2 regions of the Bacillus sp. 01N45 genome follow, and region 1 is predicted to be linked to the other one. Evidence: riboswitches for the same ligand, from Rfam matches in the RefSeq annotation. Region 1 holds a riboswitch; the other holds the start of a gene.
What was found. A riboswitch is a leader RNA that binds a small molecule or an ion and turns the genes downstream of it on or off. The one in region 1 is predicted to bind lysine.
Positions count from the first base shown of each region.

Region 2: another riboswitch for lysine. It lies ahead of AC1DMU_RS14765 (aspartate kinase); the one in region 1 lies ahead of AC1DMU_RS18185 (amino acid permease).

Region 1 covers NZ_JBFTQW010000007.1:200,574-214,869, forward strand. Annotated here, with positions in the region: gene gapN (NADP-dependent glyceraldehyde-3-phosphate dehydrogenase) at 105-1,544, shown strand; lysine riboswitch at 1,723-1,910, shown strand; gene AC1DMU_RS18185 (amino acid permease) at 2,057-3,481, shown strand; gene AC1DMU_RS18190 (ABC transporter permease) at 3,542-4,741, shown strand; gene AC1DMU_RS18195 (catalase) at 4,933-6,930, shown strand; gene AC1DMU_RS18200 (type 1 glutamine amidotransferase domain-containing protein) at 6,954-7,469, shown strand; gene AC1DMU_RS18205 (hypothetical protein) at 7,708-7,911, shown strand; gene AC1DMU_RS18210 (NAD(P)H-dependent oxidoreductase) at 8,032-8,577, opposite strand; gene AC1DMU_RS18215 (ester cyclase) at 8,597-9,136, opposite strand; gene AC1DMU_RS18220 (winged helix-turn-helix transcriptional regulator) at 9,303-9,641, shown strand; gene AC1DMU_RS18225 (MFS transporter) at 9,828-11,030, opposite strand; gene AC1DMU_RS18230 (TetR/AcrR family transcriptional regulator) at 11,241-11,819, opposite strand; gene AC1DMU_RS18235 (DMT family transporter) at 11,970-12,284, opposite strand; gene AC1DMU_RS18240 (DMT family transporter) at 12,287-12,631, opposite strand; gene AC1DMU_RS18245 (MerR family transcriptional regulator) at 13,045-13,404, opposite strand; gene AC1DMU_RS18250 (SDR family NAD(P)-dependent oxidoreductase) at 13,542-14,296, shown strand, end outside.
Region 2 covers NZ_JBFTQW010000005.1:368,706-374,271, reverse strand. Annotated here, with positions in the region: gene asnA (aspartate--ammonia ligase) at 1-792, shown strand, start outside; gene AC1DMU_RS14775 (helix-turn-helix domain-containing protein) at 931-1,335, shown strand; gene AC1DMU_RS14770 (VOC family protein) at 1,570-2,022, opposite strand; gene AC1DMU_RS14765 (aspartate kinase) at 2,369-3,598, opposite strand; lysine riboswitch at 3,799-3,985, opposite strand; gene AC1DMU_RS14760 (DoxX-like family protein) at 4,177-5,085, shown strand; gene AC1DMU_RS14755 (DUF4166 domain-containing protein) at 5,089-5,566, shown strand, end outside.

The DNA.
Region 1 (14,296 bases):
ATAAGAAATCGTTTTCACAAACATTTCATTTGAAAAATGTTATCAAACACCCTACAATCACCTTATACTCACTCTTACAAGTTGCTATTTTAGGAGGACTAATCATGACAACTAGCAATACGTACAAATTTTATTTAGACGGAGAATGGAGAGAAAGCTCTTCAGGAGAAACAATCGAAATTCCATCTCCATACTTACACGAAGTAATTGGACAAGTACAAGCAATTACTCGCGGAGAAGTAGATGAAGCAATTACATCTGCAAAAGAAGCTCAAAAATCATGGGCGGAAGCTTCTCTACAAGATCGCGCAAAATATTTATATAAATGGGCTGATGAGCTCGTAAATATGCAAGATGAAATTGCCGATATCATTATGAAAGAAGTCGGTAAAGGATATAAAGATGCGAAGAAAGAAGTTGTTCGTACAGCTGATTTCATTCGTTACACAATTGAAGAAGCTCTTCATATGCACGGAGAAAGCATGCTGGGCGATAGCTTCCCTGGCGGAACGAAATCTAAACTTGCGATCATCCAACGCGCACCACTTGGTGTTGTATTAGCAATCGCACCATTTAACTACCCAGTAAACTTATCTGCTGCAAAACTTGCACCAGCATTAATTATGGGTAACGCTGTTATTTTCAAACCAGCAACTCAAGGTGCAATTAGTGGTATTAAAATGGTTGAAGCACTACATAAAGCTGGCCTTCCAAAAGGTCTTGTAAACGTAGCTACAGGACGTGGTTCTGTAATTGGTGACTACTTAGTAGAACACGAAGGCATCAATATGGTATCGTTCACAGGTGGTACAAATACAGGTAAACATTTAGCGAAAAAAGCTGCAATGATTCCACTTGTATTAGAACTTGGTGGTAAAGACCCTGGTATCGTTCGTGAAGATGCTGACTTACAAGATGCTGCAAACCATATCGTAAGCGGTGCATTCTCTTACTCTGGTCAACGTTGTACAGCTATTAAACGTGTACTTGTACACGAAAACGTAGCAGATGAGCTTGTTAGCTTATTAAAAGCGCAAGTAGCTGAACTATCAGTTGGATCTCCAGAACAAGATAGCACAATCGTTCCATTAATCGACGACAAGTCTGCTGACTTCGTTCAAGGTTTAGTTGACGACGCTGTAGAAAAAGGTGCAACAATTATTATCGGTAACAAACGTGAGCGTAACTTAATTTACCCAACATTAATCGACCACGTAACAGAAGAAATGAAAGTTGCTTGGGAAGAGCCATTCGGCCCAATCCTTCCAATCATCCGTGTTTCTTCAGATGAGCAAGCAATTGAAATTGCTAACAAATCAGAGTTCGGCTTACAAGCAAGTGTCTTCACAAAAGACATTAACAAAGCATTTGCAATTGCTAACAAAATCGAAACTGGTTCTGTTCAAATTAACGGACGTACAGAGCGCGGCCCTGACCACTTCCCATTCATCGGTGTAAAAGGTTCAGGTATGGGCGCACAAGGTATTCGTAAGAGCCTTGAGTCTATGACACGTGAAAAAGTAACTGTATTAAACTTCGTTTAATCTTATATGTAGAAGCTGATCTAGTTTTAGATCAGCTTCTTTTTATATCAAATAATTATTCATTCCTAATCACAAACTCTTCTCTATAATCTGATTATTACTATATCCATTGACGTATAAAAATTCATTTGTTACTCTTAAAGACGTTAATTTAATATTTAAATCCTCATTCGTATCTCGGTGAGGTAGAGGTTGCAGTCATTAAAAGTATCATTTCAGGAGATGTAGTGGCATTGATGAAGGAATGAGAAAGGAATGATTGCCGAAGTAAGCCCGTGTCCACCATGCACGCTTGCTGGGTCTGCATTTAATAAGTGCAGAACTGTCACAAACGAAACGTTTCGTTTGTGGAGAGCTATCGAGAGGTATGTCGTGGGTTTCTTATAAGATAGAAAGCATGTAGCGGCAAATTACGTGCTTTTTTTGTTTTGTTTGGGACTTCTCTTCTCTACTAAGAAGACATACATATCTCCTCGCTTGACTTGGTTATACTAACTTTGGAGGTATTTTCTATGCAACAAAAAAAATGGGGCTTTTGGGTACTAACAGCTTTCGTTGTCGGTAACATGGTTGGCGCTGGTATTTTCATGGTGCCAAGTACGTTGGCACAAACAGCAAGCCCTCTCGGTGTCACTTTAGCTTGGTTAACAACAGGGTTTGGTGTTTTAATGCTAGCTCTTGTTTTCGGTAATTTAGCAATTCGTCGTCCTGATTTAACGACAGGACCACAAAGTCATGCATATGCTTTATTCTCAACACCAAAAAAGAAAAAAATGGCTGGTTTCAGTATGGTATGGGGATATTGGGTTGCAAACTGGGCAAGTAACGTTGCCATCATTACATCTTTCGCGGGATATTTATCACTCTTCTTCCCAATTATGAAAGATACACGACTACTATTTTCAATCGGTTCTTTTAACATAGAAGTCGGAAAACTAATTACATTTACGATTTGTTCCATCTTACTTTGGGGAACTCATATTATATTAACAAACGGTGTAAGCGGAGCTGGAAAACTAAACTTCTTAGCAACAACAACGAAAGTAACAGGATTCCTTTTATTCATCGTCGTTACGTTATTTGCATTCGAGGCTTCTAAGTTTGGACAATGGTACACACCGATGATCGATAAATCAGGTGTATCACACGGCCTTCTTTCACAAGTAAATTTAGCCGCTCTTACAACACTTTGGGCATTTATCGGAATTGAATCAGCAGTACTTTTATCAAACCGTGCTACCTCTCCTAAAACAGTAAAACGCGCAACAGTTGCGGGATTACTTATTACAGTTGCGATTTACTTAGGAATTACAATTTTAACAATGGGTGTCCTTCACGTTGATAAATTACAAGCTTCTGAACGTCCATTAGCAGACGCATTAAACGCTGCAATGGGGCATGGCGGCGGGAAACTGATGGCATTACTTGCTCTTACTTCCCTATTCGGTTCTATCTTGGGCTGGATTTTATTAAGCTCAGAAGTACCATATCAAGCTGCAAAAGAAGGTTTCTTCCCTTCCTTCTTTACGAAAACAAATAAAAAAGGAAGTCCAATTTACTCATTACGATTAACAAACATTATGTCGCAAGTGTTCTTATTCTCAACACTATCCGGAACAATTGCGGAAGCTTATACATTCGTTATTACCGTATCAACACTAGCCTACCTCATTCCATATCTCGTTTCACCAATCTTCCAGTTAAAACTAGTCGCAACTGGTGAAACATATAAAAATGAAATGCGGGCAAGAATTACAGATGGCATAGTAGCAGTAATCGCACTTTGCTACGCACTATGGGTTATTAAAACCGGCGCATCCGATATAAAAACGTTCCTTCTCGGAATTGGTTTATTCGTAATCGGATTTGCTTTCTATCCATTAATGAATCGTGATGAGAAAAAAAATAACGAAAAGAAAAACGGGCAAGTTGCATAACGCAATTTGCTCGTTTTTTCTTTTGTAAAACATATATAATAGAACAAAGAGGTGAAAAACATGTCAATCGAATCACTATGGAGCAGTCGCTTCCAACAACATATTCAAAATATCATTACATACTTTGCACGTATGATTAACGGTTTACTATATAGCTTTATCTTTATTTCATGCGTTGGCGCATATTACTATGCTCAGTTTCTAAAAGCATCTCCTTCTAAAGGAATATCTTTACTACTTATCACGATTGTACTTACATTCATTATAACGAGATGCCCGATCCGTACATTTATTCAAAAACCTGATGCTGTCTATTTGCTTGCATTAGAAGAGAAACTAACGTCTTATTTTAAAAAATCTCTTCTATATAATTACATCATTCAGCTTTTCCCATTATTATTTACGTTCCTTATTCTCGTTCCACTTGCACTGCAATCATTACAATTAACTGTACCTTTCTTATGTACAATCTTTATCGTTTTAATGATTACGAAAGCTTGGAATATATATACACATTGGATGTGGCGTGATAGTCATGAAAAAAACATATGGTTCATTATTCGTATTACTTGTAACGCCCTAATCATTTACATGCTATTTTACTCGGCACATGTTCTCATATTAGGCGGATTGCTCTTACTACTTGCTTTCCTACTTCTATACACGAAAAAACAGCCTACAAAACGAATACCGTGGGATTACATAATCGAGCAAGAAGAAAAAATGAACGTTCGTTTTTATCAATTTGCTAGCATTTTCACCGATGTTCCACAACTAAATAAGCAAGTAAATAAAAGAAAATGGCTTACAAATTGGATTGAACCTTTATTACATAAAAAACAAGCAACTTTCTTCTATTTACATACACTGGCATTTTTACGTGGGAATGATTATTTCGGTATATATATTCGTTTAGGGTTGATCGGTGCCTTCGCCTTATATTTTATACCAAACATATACGTAAAAGGCGCTATCGCTTACATCGTCCTATATATGATTTCTATGCAGCTCCGTTCCCTGTGGAAATATTTTTCGGGAAATATTATTGTAGCATTATATCCAATTGATACTGAGAAACGAATGAATCAATTTCTTCACTTAATCTTTATATTGCTAAGCATTCAACTCATTGTATTTTCAATTGTTATACTCATTGCTACAAGTCAATTTTTACATAGCCTTATCATTATGATTGTCGGGTTACTCTGGATCAAATGTATTATTGTACCAAAAACGAAGCAACGCGTTTCCTCGTTTTAACGAAAGGGATTATCATAAAAGCCAAGGAGAAAATAAATTCTCTCCTTGGCTTTTTTATTTTTCCTCCTCAAACAAGAATCATCGGCACAATCGATATTTTATAATTTTACATATAAAAACGATAATACATGTTTACGTCCTAATAAAAAGGGTATGTATTAAATTAACAGGGCAAAGGAGGTGCCTATATTGTGAATAAGAAAATGGAGCAATTGGAACATCACATTACAGATAATCAATGCAAACATGCTTTAACAACAAACCAAGGAGTAAAAATAGCCGAGGATGAATTTTCTTTAAAGATGGGCTTAAGAGGCCCAACCTTAATGGAGGATTTCCACTTTCGCGAGAAAATGACCCACTTTGATCATGAACGAATTCCTGAAAGGATTGTTCATGCGCGCGGAGTTGGCGCACATGGTTATTTTCAGCTTTATGAATCTTTAGAGGCATATACAAAAGCAGATTTTCTTACTAACCCTTCAAAAAAAACACCTGTATTTGTACGGTTCTCGACCGTTCAAGGCTCTAAAGGATCCAATGACACAGTAAGAGATGTGCGCGGATTTGCCACAAAATTTTATACAGATGAAGGTAACTATGATTTAGTAGGTAATAATATGCCAGTATTCTTTATCCAAGATGCTATTAAATTTCCTGATTTTGTACATGCAGTTAAACCAGAGCCACATAATGATATTCCTCAGGGAGCTAGTGCTCATGATACATTTTGGGATTTTGTTGCGCATAATCCCGAGTCTACTCATATGGTTATGTGGCAGATGAGTGATCGCGCAATTCCGCGTAGTTTACGAATGATGGAAGGTTTTGGAGTTCATACATTTCGACTTATTAATAAAGAAGGAAAAGCCCACTTCGTAAAGTTTCACTGGAAACCTACCCTAGGGGTTCATTCATTAGTATGGGATGAGGCTCAAAGGATTGCTGGGAAAAATCCTGATTTCCATCGTCAAGATTTATACGAAGCAATTGAAAAAGGCGATTATCCGGAATGGGAGCTTGGATTACAGTTAATTCCGGAAGAAGATGAGCATGCATTTGATTTTGATATTTTAGATCCAACGAAACTATGGCCTGAAGAAGAAGTTCCTGTAAAACTAGTTGGTAAAATGACACTGAACAAAAATGTTGATAACTTCTTTGCCGAAACGGAACAGGTAGCTTTTCACCCTGGCCATGTCGTACCAGGTATTGATTTTTCAAATGATCCTCTTCTGCAAGGAAGATTGTTCTCCTATACAGATACACAATTATCTCGTTTAGGAGGTCCTAATTTCCACCAAATTCCTATTAACCAGCCTGTATGTCCTTTTCATAATAATCAACGTGATGGTATGCATCAAATGCAGATTCATCGCGGTCAAACAAGCTATCATCCTAATGGCTTAAATAACAATCAACCAGCAACCGTCCAAGCCGAACAGGGCGGATATGAACATTATCAAGAAAAGGTTGATGGACATAAAATTAGGGGGCGCAGTAAAAGCTTCCTTAACTTTTATTCTCAGGCTAAACTTTTCTACAATAGTATGAATGCTATTGAAAAGCAGCACATAAAAGACGCATTTTGCTTTGAAGTTGGGAAGTGCAAATCAGACATGGTGAAGGCAAATGTAATTGCTCTTTTAAACCACGTCGATCGTCAATTAGCAAAGGAAGTCGCTAACATGATTGGAGCTCCCTTGCCTAAGGAAAATCAAGAAATAAATTCGGATGCAAAATCACCTGCACTCAGCATGTCCAATACTATTTTTAAAGCTGATTCCAAAAATGTGGCAATTCTATTAAATGGCGATCCAAGCATTTCCCTTCTGTTCGAATGGATTCAAGCTTTTGCACAGCACCGAATTAACTATGGCATCATAGATAATAAAATTCATCATTTCAATGATTCTATTAAAGTAACGGATACTTATACAACAGCAGACTCCTCACTTTTTGATGCAGTCTTAGTGTTTAGTAGTGAATCTGTCATTAAACCCCCTGTTTTAGAATTTGCAGAAACTACTTTTAAACACTTTAAACCGATAGCCTATGTCCTTAGCGACCCTCATGCTTTAGACCATAGTAAGGTTAAACTGGATGAAGCAGGAGTTTACAACTTAACAGATACTTCAATTGAATCATTTATAGAAGGCATTGCCCAAGGACGATTCTGGAACCGATAATATAATGTAAGGAGCGGATTAGAATGAGTAAAAAAATTGCTACTTTAATAACAGATTATTTTGAGGACACAGAATACACAGAGCCAGCAGAAGCTTTTAAACAAAAGGGATATGAATTAACAACTATTGAAGCAGAAAAAGGTAAAACGGTACACGGTAAACAAGGAAAAAGTGAAGTTGTAATTGATAAAGGTATCGATGATGTTTCTCCAGAGAACTTTGATGCCCTCTTCATACCAGGCGGATTTTCCCCAGATATACTTCGTGCAGATGAACGTTTCGTTCGCTTTAGCAAAGCATTTATGGATGCGAAAAAACCTGTTTTTGCTATTTGTCACGGCCCCCAATTACTCATCACTGCCCAAACGCTTGAAGGACGTGATGTGACTGGATATAAATCCATTTCGGTCGATTTAAAAAATGCCGGTGGAAATTTCCATGACAAAGAGGTTGTCGTATGCCAAAATCAGCTAGTAACAAGTAGACAACCGGAGGACATCCCAGCGTTTATTGAAGAATCGTTGCGTATACTAGGATAGTTATTAGAGGTTAGCCAAAATAGCTGTTTAGCTACTTTGGTTAACCTTTTTATTTGTATGAAAATTAAAAAGGAATATCATTTTTAATGACCTGTGGATTCCTCCCTTCTTCGTCCCCAAATTTCTAATCACTTTTCATAGGCATTTCTCATATAGTGAAAATGACTATACGATTCCTATCCATAAGTTAAATAATAATTTTACACATATATAAATAAAAAAAGATGGGAGCCTAGCTATGAACAATAATCCACCTTCAACGCCCCCAAATCCAACGGAAACGAATAATAATGAAGTAAGCTTACAAACGTTACGCGTCATTGGGCTTATTGTACTGATTAGTGGCTACATATTAGTAGCTCTTTCTGAAGTAGGAACGTTAAAAAATCTTTTGCTACAGCCTAGTACTACTCCAAATTTAGCTGAAGTTGATCCGTTTTAAAAAGAAAAAACATACCCTTCTTCTTTAAAAAATGTAACAATTGATTCATTCGGCTGGGCAAATTTTGCGAAATTATGGATACAACCATCCCCGCATTAAATATGGGGATGGCTGTAATTATTAAATGATTTCTTCTAAATGATTCTTCAAGTTCTCTAAATACTTATCAATTGTAGGATTCTTCACCACATCATAACAAGCAAAGCTCTTTAACGGACTCATGCCAAGAAACTTTTGCACGCGGTGTAAATGGCTAAGCGTTGACTCTAAACTTTCCCCTTCAAAGAACTTCGTCTTATCTCCAAATGCCTTTTCAGGTGCATTCCAAGTTGTAGAAAACATATACTGCTTCTCTTTTAATAAACCACCTGTTCCATATTCATCAGCACCTTTAAAGAACAAACCATATTCATATACTTCATCCATATACGTTTTAAATAAGCCCGGTACACTAAACCAGTAAATCGGTGTTTGATAAATCACAACATCGGCCCATAAAAACTTCTCTTGCTCTTCCTTAATATTGTAGCCATCTTGAATCGTTGTTGTTTTCACATGATGCTTCTCGCTTAATACAGTTATCATATAATCAACTAACGTTTTATTTAATCTGCCTTCCTTTGTACCGTATTTTTCATGTCCATTTATAATGAATATATTTTTCATCGCTTTTCTCTCCCTTATTTTACTCCTCGGCTATTAACCCCAGTTGCTGTTTCAGCGTAAGATTATCTTCTAAATGCCAGTCTTCCGTTATCTTTCCGTCTTTCACATGTAAAATATCAATTGCAAAAAAATTGATTTTCTTATCCTTATGCGTTCCTGTAAAAGAAAGACGAGCTGTTACTTTATCACCGACGACTAATAAATCTTCAATCTCGCAATGTATATTAGGAACGACTTTACGAAAATTTTGTGCCGCAAACTTTAATCCTTCAGTGCCTTGTGGTCGCCCTTTCGGCAATGTATTATCGGAAAAATTTTCAGAAACAGTTTGCAGAATAAGTTCCTCCTTACCTGTATCCCAAAATGCATAAAAACGCTGCGCTGCATGAACCATTTCGGTCGCTTCCTTTTTACTTAGTGAGGGATCAATTGTCATTGCTTTTGGCTTCGGCATTTCTTTTAATAACTGGATTTCCGTTTTTTGTTCCCCGCTACATGCTACAAGTACAATACAAATAACAAACAAACTAAAGAACCCAAACAACTTTTTCATCCCCATGAAAATCACCTCCTCATACAAACCCTTTGTATTTCGTATTGCTATTGTATATGCACTAACTTTCTTTATGGAAGTAGTGATATTTTTTTCATATAGTTACCAAAAGTATAGTTTTGTGATACTATAAAGCAAATTCATCCAAAAAAATTTTATGGAGGCTAGTTCCATGAACAATATAGATCCAGTTGAATTAACGAAAGGTTTACCTGGCATACCTTGTCCTATCGCTAAAACACTTGACGTAATTCGTACAAAATGGACGTTTTTAATCATTCGCGACCTTCTTATCGAAGGAACATTACGCTTTAGTGATTTACAAAAATCAATGGACGGGATTAGTCCGAAAACATTATCACTTCGCCTAAAAGAATTAGAATCTCAAGGTATTATAACGAGAAAAGTATATCCAGAAGTTCCGCCTCGTGTAGAGTACACATTAACGGATAAAGGAAAGCAATTAGAGGGGATTTTCATTGAATTAAAACGGTTTGGATTAAGCTTATAAAGTGAAACTTTAATCAGTGGGGGTTTTCTTCATCCCCCACTGATTATCAGCCCTCACCAATCGGACTTTTATGGGCAGTTGATCCCCCACCTAAATTCTTTGCTTTCAGTGAATTTTGAGGTGGGGGTCTTACTGCCAATTAAAGCGGGATAAAACAAAAACCCCTTACCGTCGTAAGGGGTTTTATTACTTCGCAAAACTTTCAGCTAGCTGTTTCTCTCTCCACATAAACGTAATGCCGAGACCAACTATTAAAACAACTCCTGAAAATGCATATGGATAATGAATATTCATATCAAATAATATTCCGCCCATCGCTGGTCCTGCGATATTTCCTAAACTCGTATAAGTCGAGTTCATACCAGCAACGAATCCTTGCTCTTTTCCAGCTGCTTTTGATAAAAACGTCGTTAAAGCTGGACGAAGCAAATCGAATGCTAGGAAAATGAAGCAAGTAACGAGAAGTACAATCCAATAATTAAAGACTACAGTTGAAACAAACGCTAATACTGCACCTACAATTAAACATATTTGAATCAACACTTTTTCACCGAACATATCAACCAATTTACCAAACATAAATACTTGCACAACTACCCCAAAGATGGAGCTAATCGTAATAATTGCCGCAATATCTTTCGGTGTGAATCCAAACTTATGATCAGAAAATAGACTAAACACAGTTTCATACGCTGATAATCCGAATGCGAGTACAAATACGATAATAAATGCAATTGCATACATTGGATGTAATGATTTCTTTAAATCACCAATAAAACTTGATTCTTTCGTGTTAGCAGAAATCTCTGCAAGTTCTTCTTTCGTTAACGGTTCTTTTAAAATAAAGATCGAAATTACACATGCTATAAAGGCAATTGCTGCTGCAACGAAAAACGGCACACGTATACCATACTCTGCAATAAATCCGCCAATTCCAGGTCCTATAATAAAACCCGTACTAATCGCTGCTGATAAATACCCCATCGCTTTTGGACGTTCCTGCATAGATGTAATATCCGCAACATATGCCGTAACACCAGGCATAATAAACGCCGCACTAATTCCGCCTAACACCCGTGCTGCATAAAGCATCCACACATCTTTTCCTAATCCAAAAAGAAGTTCTGAAACACCAAAAATAAATAATCCAATGATGATCATTTTCTTCCTACCGTAAAGATCGACCCACCGGCCTGTAATAGGTGACGTAATGAGCTGAGCCATTGCGAATACTGCAACGAGATAACCCATCGTCTTACCTGTTAAATTCATGTCATTCATAAAAGACGGCATAACCGGAATGATTAATCCAATCCCTAAAAAAGCGATAAATATATTACTCAAAAGAATGACCAATACCATCTTTTGTTCTTTTATCGGTTTCTTCACTTTTTAACACCTCTTCCCGTAAGTTCCTCAAAAAAATAATGCCCAAGAAGCTTTTTCTTTATCCTGCTATTTGTGGGCTAATCATGAGTAGAGATGCCCCACTCATTAGAATTTCACTCTATCCTTCCACACATACATACGCATTAGGTGAATGACTATCATTCAGTTTTCCTCAAAAATGAACCTACCTTTTCAGACAGGTTCATCTTACTACTTCTTTATATGTAGTGCATGTGTTAAAAAATCTAGTACTTCTGCCTTTTGTAGCTCGACTTGCTCATCATCTTTATGGTCATATAAATAAACTTGTTCCGCTGCAGATTCAACAAGAGCGATAAATAACTTAGCCGTTCTTTCCGCGTGAACCGAATCACGAATTTCACCAGCTTCTTTCGCCGCACTTAAAAACTCGCTTAGCCACATATAAAGAGGCTCATACACAGCTTCCCATTCTTTTATATGTTCTGTAGATGCAAGACCCGCATACATTAAAGCTTGTATTTCACGATATTCCGCTATAAAGTGAAACACCGCATCTATTACTTGCGTCACTTTACTTGAGAAAGGCGCATCATTTTGCACTTTTTCTTTCACTGCAAGTATCATCTTTTCAACCATCACTTCTGCTATTGCAGGCATAACAGATAACTTAGAAGGAAAATATAAATAGAAAGTTCCTTGTGCAATGCCAGCCAATTTCACGATATCAGAAATCTTCGTTTTTTCAACGCCCTTTTCCTGAAACACTTCAATAGCTGCATAGACAATTTTTTCTTTTTTATTCATCATCTAAACCCTTTCACACACATATTGAATGACTGTCACTCATTTTATAAGATAATCGATTGTACTGTCAATGATAGTGAACTCTAAGAGGAAATCATTTTTTAATAATAAAAATCTCCTAATAAACCATTAGGAGATAAATACAATATATCTTTAAGAAAGAGCCTTCAATCCTGTCACTCCGCATACAATAAGAGCCACACTAATGATACGTGCTTTACTTTTCGACTCACCAAACAGGAACATGTTTAATAAAACGGCACCTGCTGTTCCAATACCAATCCAAACCGCATAAGCGACACTTACTTGTAAAAATAAGAAAGATGTATACAAGAATGCGAAGGATGTAGCAAATCCACCTATATAAATTGCACCATTTGCTAACGTTTTATCTTTACTATACATTTTAAGACCAATCACACCGACTATTTCACTAATTGCAGCACAAAATACGAAAAACCAACCCATCTTTAAGCAGCTCCTTCCACAGTTTCTTCTTTATTATCAGCCAGCTTTAAACCGATAACACCGGCTACAACCATCATGATAAAGAATAGTTTCCCTACGCTAAAACTCCCGCCGAAAAGGAATACATCCATTAAGAAAGTACCTACCGTACCAGCTCCGGCAAAAATGGCATATACAGTCCCTGTCGCAAGATGTTCACACGCTTTAGAAAGGAAGTGAAAATCAACAGCGATAACTCCTAAAATAATAATCCAATGCCACCAAGTATCCGCGGTATTAAAACCAAACACCCAAAAAATTTCAAAGATACATGTTAATATGACATATAACCAAGCTCTATTTTTCATACCTCTCACCTCTTATGACTGACTATCAGTCATTTTTGTTTTAAAAAAATATACTCCTTCATCACTAATATATAAACAACTATCATCCTCATTTACCATTTATATTTGTTCCATTGCCAAACTAACTAAATCCTGCCATACGAAAATGACTGAATGTCATTCATATGTATTGTACATGAATATTTTAAAAACTGTCAATACCGAAAGATTATTTAAAATTTCTTTCATCCGATTTGTATATTTCCTAATAACCCGTCAATACTGCTAGTAACATAATATTTTCTCCACTCCCCCTTGGAGAGATCCCTTGAATAGAGCAGTTAGCTTTTGCTAGCTGCTCTTTTTTATTTGCCGGCACACTATGAGATCAAATCCATTTTTATCATAAATAATTAAGAGTCGGATTATGTTTTCTATTTACTTTCCAAAGAGGCCTTATATGCAATAATTTTATTCTCCAGCATCTTTTCTGTAATTACTAAGTTTTCTCTTTGAATCTGAATAGATTTCCTATGATCTTCTAGGAGCTGTAAACGAGCTTCGGTTGTATGCTCCCCTTCTAAATATAATCTAGCGTATTCTCTTATTTTCGCTATTGGCATTTGCGTTTGTTTTAATTTCATTACAAACTGCAACCACTTTATATGCGACTCTGCATACATTCGATTCCCATTTGTATCGCGATTTGCAATTAATATATTTTCCTTTTCATAATAACGTAGTGTATGTGTACTCACTCCTATTAATTTAGCCACCTCGCTAATTGTGTACATACTCTAACTCCCTCCACGTGCTTACCCTCATATATTTTATAGCCTTATCAAATTCATAAAAAACATTTGACTTAGAGTATACTCTAACAAATAAAATCTAACCATAATATATTTATTTGAACTTAGGGGGATTTTATATGAAATACACTGTTATTACTGGTGCGAGTTCTGGAATTGGCTATGAATCGGCTTTAGCCTTTGCAGCTCGCGGAAAGAACTTAATACTTGTAGCTCGAAGACAAGAAGAATTAGACGGATTAAAATTAAAAATTAACGAAATGAATCCAGAATTGGATGTTGTTATTCGAAGAACGGATTTATCTATCACGAAAAATGTTTATAAGCTGTATGAAAGCCTACAAGCCTTTCAAATTGAAACGTGGATTAACAACGCCGGTTTTGGTAATTTCGCCTCCATTGCTGAACAAAATTTAAATAAAATAGAAACGATGTTACATGTAAATATAGAAGCACTAACAATACTCTCCTCTCTTTTCGTTCGAGATTATTCAATGGTTGATGGCACACAACTTATTAACGTTTCATCAGGCGGTGGATACACAATCGTTGCTGATGCTGTTACGTATTGCGCTACGAAATTCTATGTAAGTGCATTTACAGAAGGTTTATCTCACGAATTGAAACAACAAGGTGCAAAACTGCAAGCAAAGGTTTTAGCACCTGGTGCAACTGAAACAGAATTTGCAAAACGTTCATTTGATATTGATGAATTCCAATACGATAATGTTGTACCGAAATTCCACACCGCAAAACAAATGGCACAATTTATGCTTGATCTTTACGAAAGCGATAAAGTTGTAGGGCTTGTCGATGGTTCTACTTATAACTATGAGCTTAAAAATCCCATTTTTAATTTTGCGGTAAGAAAAAC
Region 2 (5,566 bases), on a different contig from region 1:
TCAGGAGAAGAATTAGAAATTGTTCACTCACTAGCGAAGTGGAAAAGATTCGCATTACATGAATACGGATATGAAGCTGGTGAAGGTTTATATACAAACATGAACGCGATTCGTCGTGATGAAGAACTTGATGCAACACATTCCATTTACGTTGACCAATGGGATTGGGAAAAAATCGTTCAAAAAGAATGGCGTACTGTAGATTACTTGCAAGAAACAGTACAAACAATTTATGGAATATTCAAAGATTTAGAAGACCACTTATTTGAAAAGTATCCGTTCCTTGGAAAGTATTTACCAGAAGAAATTGTTTTCATCACTTCCCAAGAACTAGAAGATAAATATCCAGAATTAACACCGAAAGATCGTGAACATGCAATTGCGAAAGAACACGGTGCAGTCTTCATTATCGGAATTGGTGATGCACTTCGTTCAGGTGAAAAGCATGATGGACGCGCAGCTGATTATGATGATTGGAAATTAAACGGTGACATTTTATTCTGGCACCCAGTATTACAATCTTCATTCGAATTATCATCAATGGGAATTCGTGTTGATAGTAAATCACTTGATGAGCAGTTAACGAAAACAGGTGAAGACTTCAAACGTGAGTACGATTTCCATAAAGGTATTTTAGAAGACGTACTACCGTTAACAATTGGCGGTGGTATTGGACAATCAAGAATGTGCATGTACTTCTTACGTAAAGCACATATTGGTGAAGTTCAATCTTCTGTATGGCCTGACGATTTACGTGAAGCTTGCAAGAAAGAAAACATTCATCTGTTTTAATAGAAGGGAGAGAGAATAACTCAAAGAGTTATTCTCTCTTTTTTATTGTGTAAACGAATGGTTTACAGTGAGTTTTACTAATGGTTTCTTTCTTTTTTGGATCCTTTTATGTAATAATTTGTTAAAGGAGGGGACGTTATGAGCTTAGGACAACAACTTAAAAGATTACGAGAGTCAAAAGGGTTTTCACAGGAAGATGTTGCTAAGAAAATTGGTGTAACGCGGCAAGCGGTATATAAGTGGGAAAATGATAAAAGTTGCCCTGATATTGAAAATTTGATCTTATTGAGTGAAATGTATAATGTTACGCTCGATGAGCTAATAAAAGGGAACCAAAATTTAAAAGAGAAAATACATATTGATGAAGATTTTGAGAAAGAGAATGAATTTGGTTTCTACATTGGATGTGGTTTGCTAATTGTGAGTGCTTTCCTTGATTATGAAGGAATGCAAGAGATTTTATTAGGAATTGCACTATTCATGATGGTTTTTTACTCTGACGTGAAGAAAGTTATTTTGAATGAGTTCAGATCATTTTTTTAAAGAAAAGATATATATGATAAGAAGTGAGAAGAGTCCGTTATATTTCCTAGGAAAGAGTATAACAAGTAATTGAATTGTTTTATAATGATTTCGGGATGTTGATAGTATGTTAAAAAGCTCAAACAAGTATAACCCCGTTCTAAAGCTAGGACGGGGTTCAAAATCTAAGTTTTATTAAGCGTAAAGTTCTTTCAAGTATTTTTACTTCGGCAAAGACTTCATATAAAACATTACTTATTTGTTACCGAGTTCTTCCGCCAAACCGATTAAAATACCTTCGGTTCCACGAATGTAGCAGAGTCGATATGAGTCCTCGTACTGAACTACTTCGCCAACGAGCTGAGCACCATGCTTTGTAAGTCTCGATACCATTTCGTCAATGTCTTCAACGGTGAACATGACGCGCAAATAACCGAGGGCATTTACAGGAGCTGTCCGGTGATCTGCTATAGTAGGTGGGGTGAGAAATCGCGAAAGTTCAATTCGGCTATGGCCATCTGGCGTAACCATCATAGCAATCTCTACGCGCTGAGAACCGAGTCCTGTTACGCGACCAGCCCATTCACCTTCGACAGTAGCTCGCCCTTCGAGTTTTAGTCCAATCTCCTCGAAGAAAGAGATTGCGTTATCAAGGGATTCTACAACGATGCTGACATTGTCCATTCTTAGTAATCTGTTGTTTGCCATAGTCTTTATCTCCTTATATGTATAATTTTATTAGTTAATTCTCCTCATAATTATACTAAAATCTCTTCTAAACAAAAAACACCTTGTCACAGTGTAGGAAAATGTGACAAGGTGTTTTCGGGTATAGTATAAAACATTTTGTTAACGAACAACACTTTTTAAACCCTCTACTATTGAAATATGCGCGAACTTTATTTCGAGAATGCTATCATTTTAAGAATTCAATAATGTAGTTTCTATTCGATAATATAACTTCGACTTGCCCGCAAAATATTCCGACCCTATTGCTATTAATATAGGAAGGAAATAGATTTATATAATTTATTTTAAGTTTTACTGGTGGAAATTAACTCATCTGCACTAAAGGCTCAATTTTCGCCATAAATGATTGATGAAGCGCCTCGACACCTATTACTAAATGAAGGCGGTCAATAACGACAGACACTTTAATTTCTGATGTACTTACCATTTTAATATGAATATCTTCTTCTTTTAAAGTAGTGAACATATTTGCAGCAACACCAGGATTAGAGACCATACCAGATCCTACAATTGATACTTTTGCTAAATGATTTTCATATTCTACAGATTCATAGTGAAGTGTTTCTTGATTTTGTTCTAATACCTCTAATGTTTCTTTTAAATCATTAGAATGGATTGAGAAGGAGAGGTGAACAGTTCCTTCATTTGTAATACTTTGGATGATGATATCTACATTAATATGTGCCGCTGCTAATGTAGAGAAAACTGTTGAAAGTGCACCTTGTTCCAATCCTTTCATTGTGACGCGTGTAATATTATCTTCAAATGCAATACCTTTAACGATTGATTGTTGTTCCATGTTACATTCTCTTTTTACAATTGTTCCGTTTTCTTGTTCCATACTTGAGCGAACTTCTAACATGACATTATGATTTTTAGCAAACTCAACAGCACGCGGGTGTAATACACCAGCACCGAGGTTTGCTAGTTCTAGCATTTCGTCATAAGAAATTTCATCTATTTTATAAGCATCTTTTACAACTCGTGGGTCCGTCGTATATACACCGGTCACATCCGTGTAAATATCACATTTTTTTGCTTTCAGTGCAGCAGCTAATGCAACAGCAGTTGTATCAGAACCACCACGTCCAAGCGTTGTAATTTCATGTTCTTTACTGGCTCCTTGGAAGCCAGCTACAATAACAATCGTACCTTCAGTAAGATAAGATTGAATTCGATCTGTATGAATGTCAGTAATCCGTGCACTACTATGTACAGATTCTGTCGTAATACCAGCTTGCCATCCTGTTAATGAAATCGCGTTATAACCTTTTGCTTGTAGTGCCATCGTTAATAATGAAATAGTAACTTGCTCTCCTGTTGATAGAAGCATATCCATTTCGCGTTTACTCGGATTTTCTGAAATCGCGTCAGCAAGTGCTACGAGTTCATCTGTGCTTTTTCCCATTGCTGAAACGACAGAGACGATGCTATGTCCTCGTTCATATTCTTCAATAATTAAATTTGCTACATGTTGAATGCGCTCAACGCTTCCAACAGAAGTGCCACCAAATTTTTGTACAATCGTTTCCATTACGAATTCCTTCTTTCATCCATTTTTAAGAATAGATTAGGACATATATAGATCCCAATATTCCTGTAGTTACCAGAGAAAAAACAAAAAACACCATCTCAAATAAGTGAGGATGGTGCTGTTACAGGAAAAGGGAAACAGAAAACGGAGCTAATAAAAAAACCGCCAAAAAAGGAATACCATAAAAATGATATCTCTTTTTTGTAGATAGCTCTTCATACATACACGTCTGTACATATGACAGTTCTGTTTCTATTCGAAAACAGCCCCAATCGATAAATGCAGAGAAATGTATCGATTTCGGCAATACTTCCTTTCATCTAATTTCATAGACATCTCTGTGTCTCCATTAGAATACTCATAAGTATCGCAACCTCTATCTCACGTTTTAGGCGAGAGTGTTTGATTTATGAAGTTGTTGGTAACATTTGTTTTATAATAATTTAAATTTTTCGGGGAATCAAGTGTTTTATATATATTTTAAAAATTATTTCTATTTCTGAGAAAGTTTGTGAAAAATGTAGCAAAATAAATTCATTGCATGTACATTAAAATTATAGTGCATTGGAGGTGGAAGAATGAAGGGGAAAAAGCCTATTTATGTTTCGGCAGAAATGAACACAACAATGGAGAAATTATGGGAATACACGCAAGAACCACATATACATACAGAATGGGATGCTCGCTTTACTGAAATTTCATATTTAGAGAAAAAAGAAGGAGAACCACAGAAGTTTTTATATAAAACAAAGATCGGATTTGGACTTGAAATAGCTGGGGAAGGAGAATCGATAGGTGAAATAAGAAAAGAAACGGGAGAACGTATTTCTTCTTTAAAATTTTGGACGGATAATAGATTATCTCTTATTCAAACAGGGCGTGGTTATTGGAAGTATACCCCTCGTAAAGAACACATTCATTTTGAGACGCAATATGATTATGATACGAGGTTTGGTCGTATAGGGAACGTAATAGATTTTTATATGTTTCGGCCGTTATTAGGCTGGGCGACTGTTTGGAGCTTTGATGCTTTAAAATTATGGTTAGAAAAGGGATTGCACCCTAGGTTACTAATTAGAAGAACAATGACATATTGGCTCGTATGTTTTTTATTTGCTTTTGTATGGATATATCAAGGAATAGTGCCGAAACTAATGTTTACCCATTCAGAAGAAGTAAAGATGTTATCTGTGATAATTGGTTCAACGGAACATAGTATTTTTGTACTTAAAATAATTGGATTACTAGAAATTATTTTTGGTGTCCTATGGCTGTTGCCATTTCCAAAACGAAAAGTATTTATCGTACATATTTTTATGTTAATAGCCTTAACGATAGCGGCAGGGCTTACGAATATTGCAAGCTTTACAGAGCCGTTTAATCCAATTACATTAAACGTTCTACTCATGGGATTATCAATTGTCGGTTATATAAATAGCGCGAATTTGCCAAGTGCAAAAAAATGCAAGAGGAAGAGAAAGGGATAATGTATGGTTAATATGTATGAAAGACTATTAGGGGATTCTTATAAAAAGCTTCATCCAAAATTACAGAAACGCTATGAAATTACAGAAGAAAATAGTTTTACTGGAGAAGGAAAGATGGATGAGATTTATGGTGGTTCTTTTTTCGTAAAATTCATATTAAAAATTGCATCAAAGTTCCGTATGTTTTTCTCTGAGCGGGGGAAGGAAGTGCCATTTACAATACATAATACCGCTGAGCGGGATGAATATGGACATGAACTTGTGCGGTGGAATCGTACTTTTTATTTTCACAATAAGAAAAGATATTTTAACGCCGTTATGCAGTTGGATGAAGAGAATAATGAAATTGTAGATTGTTTTGGTGAACCACACATACTTGTTTCTACATTGAATTTTCATATTGATGAGGTGGGGGCAATGCATATTTCCTCAAAGAAACAATGGTTTTACATGTTTGGCAGAAAAGTCCCGTTACCTAGAT